One region of the Dickeya aquatica genome, then DNA from elsewhere that is predicted to be linked to it. Evidence: predicted binding sites of a transcription regulator. Region 1 holds the regulator's gene; the other holds the start of a gene.

Region 1 (3,422 bases):
TTTCAGCCCCGCACGTATCCGCGCGTAGACGTGCTGAATATTTTGCTGCAAGGTGAGGCGGAATACCGTGACAGCAACGGCAACCATGTCAGGGCTAAAGCCGGTGAAGCCTTGTTACTTGCCACGCAACCGCATGTCAGCTACAGCGAACATAATATCAGTGAAGACACATCCCTGACGCGGATCCAGTTGTGGCTGGATGCCTGCCCGATGCGGGAAAATCAGTGCGTGCAGCGCACCAGCTTAGTCGATACCCCTCACCAGTTGCTGGCCTCACCGGAGGAAACAGACACCGGGCTTCATCTGCGCCAGCAGGTATGGATACACCATCTGAACCTGGCAGCGGATACCGAACATACCCTGACACTGCATGGCAGCCGGGCCTATCTGCAATCTATCTACGGTACCGTCCGTATTCAGGGTAACGAGACATCAGATAACGATTCCCCCGCGCAGCCAGACTCCTGTTCAAACCTGCTCCATTGTGGTGATGGCGCATTTGTAAAACAAGAAAACACCCTCACTCTTAAAGCACAAACTGAGGCACGGCTGTTATTGATAGACCTTGCCGCCTGATAACAGCTATCGGCAAAGCAGTGTTCAGACTCTGCGCACCACCGCGCTCAGGCTGCTTTTCCTTGCACTGAGGGTGGTATCTCGGTGTTTTAATTCAGTCATGGTAAGATAGCGAATTATCTCAAACTCGCTTCAGGGTTACTGCTATGGATTCAACCAATCCGGACACTCTCCTTGCCCAGGCTGAACAGCTTTGCCAGCAACGTAATGTACGCCTGACACCACAGCGGCAGGAGGTGTTACGCTTGATGGCCCTGCAAAGCGGTGCGATCAGTGCCTATGACTTACTGGATCTGCTGCGTCTCTCGGAGCCGCAGGCCAAACCCCCGACCGTTTACCGCGCGCTGGATTTTCTGCTGGAGCAAGGATTCATCCACAAAGTAGAATCCACGAACAGTTATGTCCTGTGCCATCATTTCGAAGAGCACAGCCACACCTCTGCACTGTTCATTTGTGACCGCTGTGGTCACGTCACAGAACGCCAGACACAAGGCGTTGAAGAAACATTGCAACAGTTAGCCAGGCAGTCAGGATTCGCACTGCGCCACAGTATTGTGGAAGCGCATGGGTTATGTGACGAGTGTCAAAAAGTGGAGTCATGTGAGCACCGGGACAGTTGCACCCACGATCACAGCATTGTGGTGAAAAAACGCTGACGTATCCGCTCCGCTTGTCATGATGAAGCTGGCGTGACGTGGCGACATGCGTGTGAAGTAACGCGATGCTTCACACGGTTTTTCCGCTCTATCACGATATTGCTGAAATGCCCCTGCCCGCTACATTCACTTCTGACATTCTGCCGTTTCCTGCACCGTTTCCTTTACTTTCAGCTTTGCCTTCGCTTGCTTAATGTCGGCCGATGAATCTGCGTGGGGTTTACCCCCAGTCACTGTTACGAATCACGCCAACAGCCAACCCTTCAATCGAGAAAGCCTGCTCGCGCAAATCAACCACTATTGGCGCAAAATCCTTGTTTTCCGCCAGCAACTGCACCACATTGCCTTGTTTCTTCAAGCGCTTAACCGTGACCTCATCCTCAATACGTGCCACAACGACCTGCCCGTTGTGTACATCCTGTGTTTTATGCACTGCCAGTAAGTCACCATCAAGAATACCAATGTCTTTCATAGACATACCGCTAACGCGCAGCAAAAAATCAGCGCTGGGTTTAAACATGGCAGGGTCAACCTGATAGTGACATTCAATATGCTGCTGTGCCAGCAACGGTTCACCGGCTGCAACGCGCCCAATAAGCGGCAAACCGAGATCCTCTTCTTCCATCAGCAAGCGGATGCCACGAGACGCCCCGGTAACAATCTCGATAACCCCTTTGCGTGCCAGCGCTTTGAGATGTTCTTCCGCCGCATTCGGTGAGCGGAAACCAAGCTGACTGGCAATTTCTGCCCGGGTGGGCGGCATACCGCTCTGCGCGATATGATCACGAATCAGGTCATAAACCTGTTGCTGTCTGGTGGTTAAGGTTTTCATTCCGCCCCCTGTTTGTTTATACAGTTTTGCTGTGAGTATATACAGGGAAAGTGCCAATGGGAACCGTGATATCGCTATTGCACGGATTTTTCGACGATTATGCAAACCGTCACGCAAAACGGCTCCATAACAGTGATACCCAGACGATCGCGGCCAAGACACAGGCGACAAAGACCGCCGCAGAACCAATATCTTTTGCCCGCCCCGACAGTTCGTGATAGTCCAGACCAACGCGGTCTACCACCGCTTCAATAGCGCTGTTTACCAGCTCAAACAGCACTATCAACACCACCGACCCGACCAGCAACAGCCGCTCTATGGTTGAAACAGGCAAGACACTCGCCACAAGCACCGCAACAAGCAGCAAAACCGACTCCTGTCGAAAGGCTGCTTCATGTTGCCACGCCTGCCTCAGGCCCTGTAGCGAATACCCTGCGGCTTTGACAATGCGGGTAATTCCTGTTGTCTTATTCATGATGACTCCACCTGTAATTTGTGATTGGCCGCAATTTTAACGCGTCCACATGATTGCATCACCACAGATATCCTGTTGGGTTTCTGGTATCCTTGGCGCGCGTTGCTAACAAGAGGCTTCTGGTTGTTATGTCAGGTTGGCGTAAAATTTACTACAAGTTACTGAATTTCCCTCTAAAACTCTTAGTAAAGAGTAAGGTTATTCCGCAGGATCCCGTTAACGAACAACGTCTGGATCCCTCAAGACCGATATTTTATGTGCTGCCTTATAGCTCTAAGGCAGACCTGCTGACGTTGCGCACCAAGTGTCTGGAATTACATTTGCCAGACCCATTGCAACCGCAGCAAATCGATGGCAAAACCCTGCCGAGCTACGTTTTTGTTAACGATGGCCCACGCCTGTTTCGCTACTACGTGCCGAAACAGCAGTCGATCAAACTGTTTCATGACTATCTGGATTTGCATCGCAACAACCCAGAGCTGGATATACAAATGGTGCCTGTCGCGGTTATGTTTGGCCGCTCGCCGGGTCGTGAAGGCCAGCATCAGGACGCGCCGCACCTGCGCCTGCTGAACGGTATCGAGAAGTTTTTCGCCGTTTTGTGGCTGGGGCGTGACAGCTTCGTGCGTTTTTCGGTGCCGGTATCACTGCGCTATATGGCGACAGAGCATGGTACTGACAAGACGATTGCCCACAAGCTGGCACGCGTCGCTCGCATGCACTTCTCCCGCCTGCGGCTGGCAGCCGTCGGCCCAAGACTGCCAGTGCGTCAGGCGTTGTTTAATCAGTTGCTTACCTCTCGTGCCATTGCCAAGGCGATTGATGATGAAGCACGGGTGAAGAAAATCTCCCACGACAAAGCGCAGCAAAACGCGATTGCGTT
Region 2 (3,422 bases), 1.5 Mb from region 1:
CCAACAGTGGCTGCCAGTCAGAGATGACTGGGCCCGATGCGATCGGTGCTGACGTAATCGGTGCCGATGCCGCCATTGCTGATGCAGACAGTGCCGATACAGCACCCGATGGCGCAGATAATGATGCTATCTCTGCTGAAGCAGTCATCGCCGGAAGCACCGGCTCGATGGGCAACGGCCCTGGCGGTAATACGCTCTGTACAGCCGGTTTAACCGGCAACGCCGTTGCCGACTCAGGCATCGGTGGTAAGGTGCTTTCTGCTGGTACAGCAACCGCTGATGCAGCGGCAACGCGACTTGATGAAGCGTCGCTGGGGGCAGCACCAGGCGGTGTGACATCCGTTACCGATACTGGCGCGGTTAATGCCGCGTCGGTGGCATCAGCCACCGCTCGCGCCACCACACTGGGTGCAGAGAACAGCGCATCCTCATCATCGTCGTCATGATGCGCAGCGGTCGGCGAAGAGAGTGGTAACTGGTCACGATTTTCAGCAACAGACTTTGCCGCCGTTGGCTCCGTCGCTCCAGTTGGCTCGTGGGTGTCGTCGTCGTCAGCATAGTAGAAATCGTCATCACGACGGCGACCGCTGAATAGCGTCAGGCAGGCCATTACCCCAGCACCGATTTTCTCTGCAATCGCCAGCCAGGACCAGCCGGTAAACAGCGTTAACCCCGCCGCCCAAACGCACAACAGCAGCATGGTTGAGCCGATATTGTTAAAACGGGGGAGCATCGAACTGCTCAACAGGCTTCCCAGGACACCGCCGGAAGCAAAATAATAGATATCATCAACGTTAAGAGCCGCCAGACCACAAGAGGTGAGGATCAGTGCCAGCGTGCCAATCAGACGCAGTGACAGGGCGAAATAATCAAGTGATTCACGCTGCCCGCGCAACCGATGGACAGCCCAGCACAACGACACCATGATAACCGGGATGGCATACGCCAGTACGCCAAAAATAAAAAACAGGGTATCCGCCAGCCAGGCACCGACCCCGCCTGCCAGATTATGAATCGGCTCATGCCAGGCCGTTTGCGACCAACTCGGGTCGGAAGGGCTGAAACTGAGCAGCGCCACTGCCAGATAAATGGCAAACAGCGCGACCACTATCAATATCGCTTCCAGTAAGCGCCGGGTCGCACTGAGTTTACTCAGTGTCACCTCTTTCTCTTCTGTATATTCCTGATATTCCTGGCTCAAGCGTCTCTCCAGGTTTCCTGTAAATGTTTCATGATAAAACGCCGAGATTTACCCGGCGCATACTGTACAAATTAACAGGAGTGTAACTGAATTTAGCGGGTTGTGCACCCATGCTGTCAGCGGGTCTTAATTACCAGCCGGTTGCTCTGCTTCACTTCTTCCATCACCACATAGGTACGGGTATCGTTCACTCCCGGCAGACGCAATAGCGTCTCACCCAGCAACTTACGGTACGCTGACATATCCGGTACACGGGTTTTAAGCAGATAATCGAAATCCCCGGATACCAGATGACACTCCTGAATCTCTTCTAGTTTCTGCACTGCGGCATTGAACTGCTCGAATACATCGGGTGCGCCACGGTTGAGGGTAATTTCAACAAATACCAACAGTGATGCATCCAGATAATGCGGGTTCAGCAACGCAGTATAACCGTTAATAAACCCTTGACGCTCCAGGCGACGAACGCGCTCTAAACAAGGCGTTGGCGACAGGCCAACCCGCTTTGACAATTCTACGTTGGAAATACGCCCATCTTTTTGTAATTCATTCAGAATATTACGATCGATTCTGTCCAGATCTTTTCCCGGTCGTTTCTTTGTGTCTACCATTCTTATTGTCTCTCTTTACCCTTCCCTGTTTAATCGCTGTCTCTGTCCAACTTCAATGTATCAGAGCCACCCCTAAAGAAGACCCCTGCCTTTTGTAACGCGATAATCCACTGTCCCGGCTACATTCCATCAGCGCTTTATCTGCCAGCAAAACGATTTCGATAAGCGACAAGGCTGATGGTATGCCCTAAAAGCTGGAGCATTTAACTATTCACATACAAAAAATTTCCTCTTCCAAGGATGTTTTCGCAAAAGCGCAGCCGATTGTCAAAGCAAAACAATTAAAATCAGAAGAAAGTGCCAGATGAGCGCTTTCAGAAGTATTTTTACTACACATTAATACCGTTAGCATCCTCTCTGAACGGAGTCGATGCGCCGTTACGCTAATGCTGTCAATATTCCGCAACGATTGAACCGATAGCTAACAACATTCCGCCACACTTTTTTACGCAGGTAATTTCCTTACAATCGACCCTATCGTCCGTTCGAGTGAATGAGGAATCCATGAGCACTGCCAAACACCGTAAATTATTGATTCTGGGCTCAGGCCCGGCAGGCTATACCGCCGCAGTCTACGCTGCGCGGGCAAACTTAAATCCGTTACTGATCACCGGAATGGAAAAAGGTGGTCAGTTGACGACCACCACAGAAGTCGAAAACTGGCCGGGCGACCCGGATGAACTTACCGGGCCGTTATTGATGGAGCGTATGCACGCCCACGCCACCAAATTCAATACCGAAATTGTGTTTGATCACATCAACCGCGTTGACTTACAAACCCGCCCTTTCCGTCTGTTTGGCGACAGCGATGAATACACCTGTGATGCACTGATCATCGCCACCGGTGCATCGGCGCGTTATTTGGGTCTGCCTTCTGAAGAGGCCTTTAAAGGCAAAGGCGTTTCCGCATGCGCCACCTGTGACGGTTTTTTCTACCGTAATCAGCAAGTGGCCGTGGTCGGCGGTGGCAATACCGCCGTAGAAGAGGCGTTATACTTGTCTAATATCGCCGCGCAGGTGCATCTGATTCACCGCCGCGACAGCTTCCGTGCGGAAAAAATTCTGATTGACCGGCTGATGGCCAAAGTTGATAGCGGCAATATCGTGCTGCACACCAACCGTACGCTGGATGAAGTGTTGGGCGATGAAATGGGTGTCACCGGTGTGCGTCTGCGTGAGGCGACGGGTGAGGCTACAGAGCAGCTCGCCGTGGCCGGCGTATTCATCGCCATCGGCCATAGCCCGAATACTGCGGTGTTTGGCGATCAACTGGCGCTGGAGAACGGCTATATCAAAGTGCAGTCCGGCACTCAGGGAAATGCGACCCAAACCAGCATTCCGGGTGTGTTTGCCGCCGGAGATGTCATGGATCATATCTACCGTCAGGCTATCACCTCTGCCGGAACCGGTTGTATGGCGGCGCTGGATGCCGAACGTTATCTGGATGCTCTGACGAAATAATACATCGCCAGACAGAGGATGGAGATATCCTCTTCAACCAACCCGGGGCGTGATCGTACCCGGGTTTTTTATTGCGGCATGACTGCGCAGAAAATTGATCCCCTGCCAATTTCCCCTTTCGCCTTTTCATTTGCACAACCCTGCCACCG

The links. The regulator LexA, encoded in region 1, represses DNA repair genes until DNA is damaged. The targets are predictions, from matches to a motif close to TNCTGTATGTACATACAGNA.
Region 2: a site for LexA is predicted at 1,262-1,281, ahead of DAQ1742_RS09390 (DNA translocase FtsK 4TM domain-containing protein). Genes of this name have one in related genera too.

Annotation. Positions count from the first base shown of each region.
Region 1 is NZ_LT615367.1:602,014-605,435, reverse strand. Features, by position in the region: gene DAQ1742_RS02765 (pirin family protein) at 1-576, shown strand, start outside; gene zur (zinc uptake transcriptional repressor Zur) at 723-1,232, shown strand; gene lexA (transcriptional repressor LexA) at 1,453-2,064, opposite strand; gene DAQ1742_RS02750 (diacylglycerol kinase) at 2,174-2,539, opposite strand; gene plsB (glycerol-3-phosphate 1-O-acyltransferase PlsB) at 2,668-3,422, shown strand, end outside.
Region 2 is NZ_LT615367.1:2,082,998-2,086,419, reverse strand. Features, by position in the region: gene DAQ1742_RS09390 (DNA translocase FtsK 4TM domain-containing protein) at 1-1,201, opposite strand, end outside; gene lrp (leucine-responsive transcriptional regulator Lrp) at 1,318-1,812, opposite strand; gene trxB (thioredoxin-disulfide reductase) at 2,317-3,273, shown strand.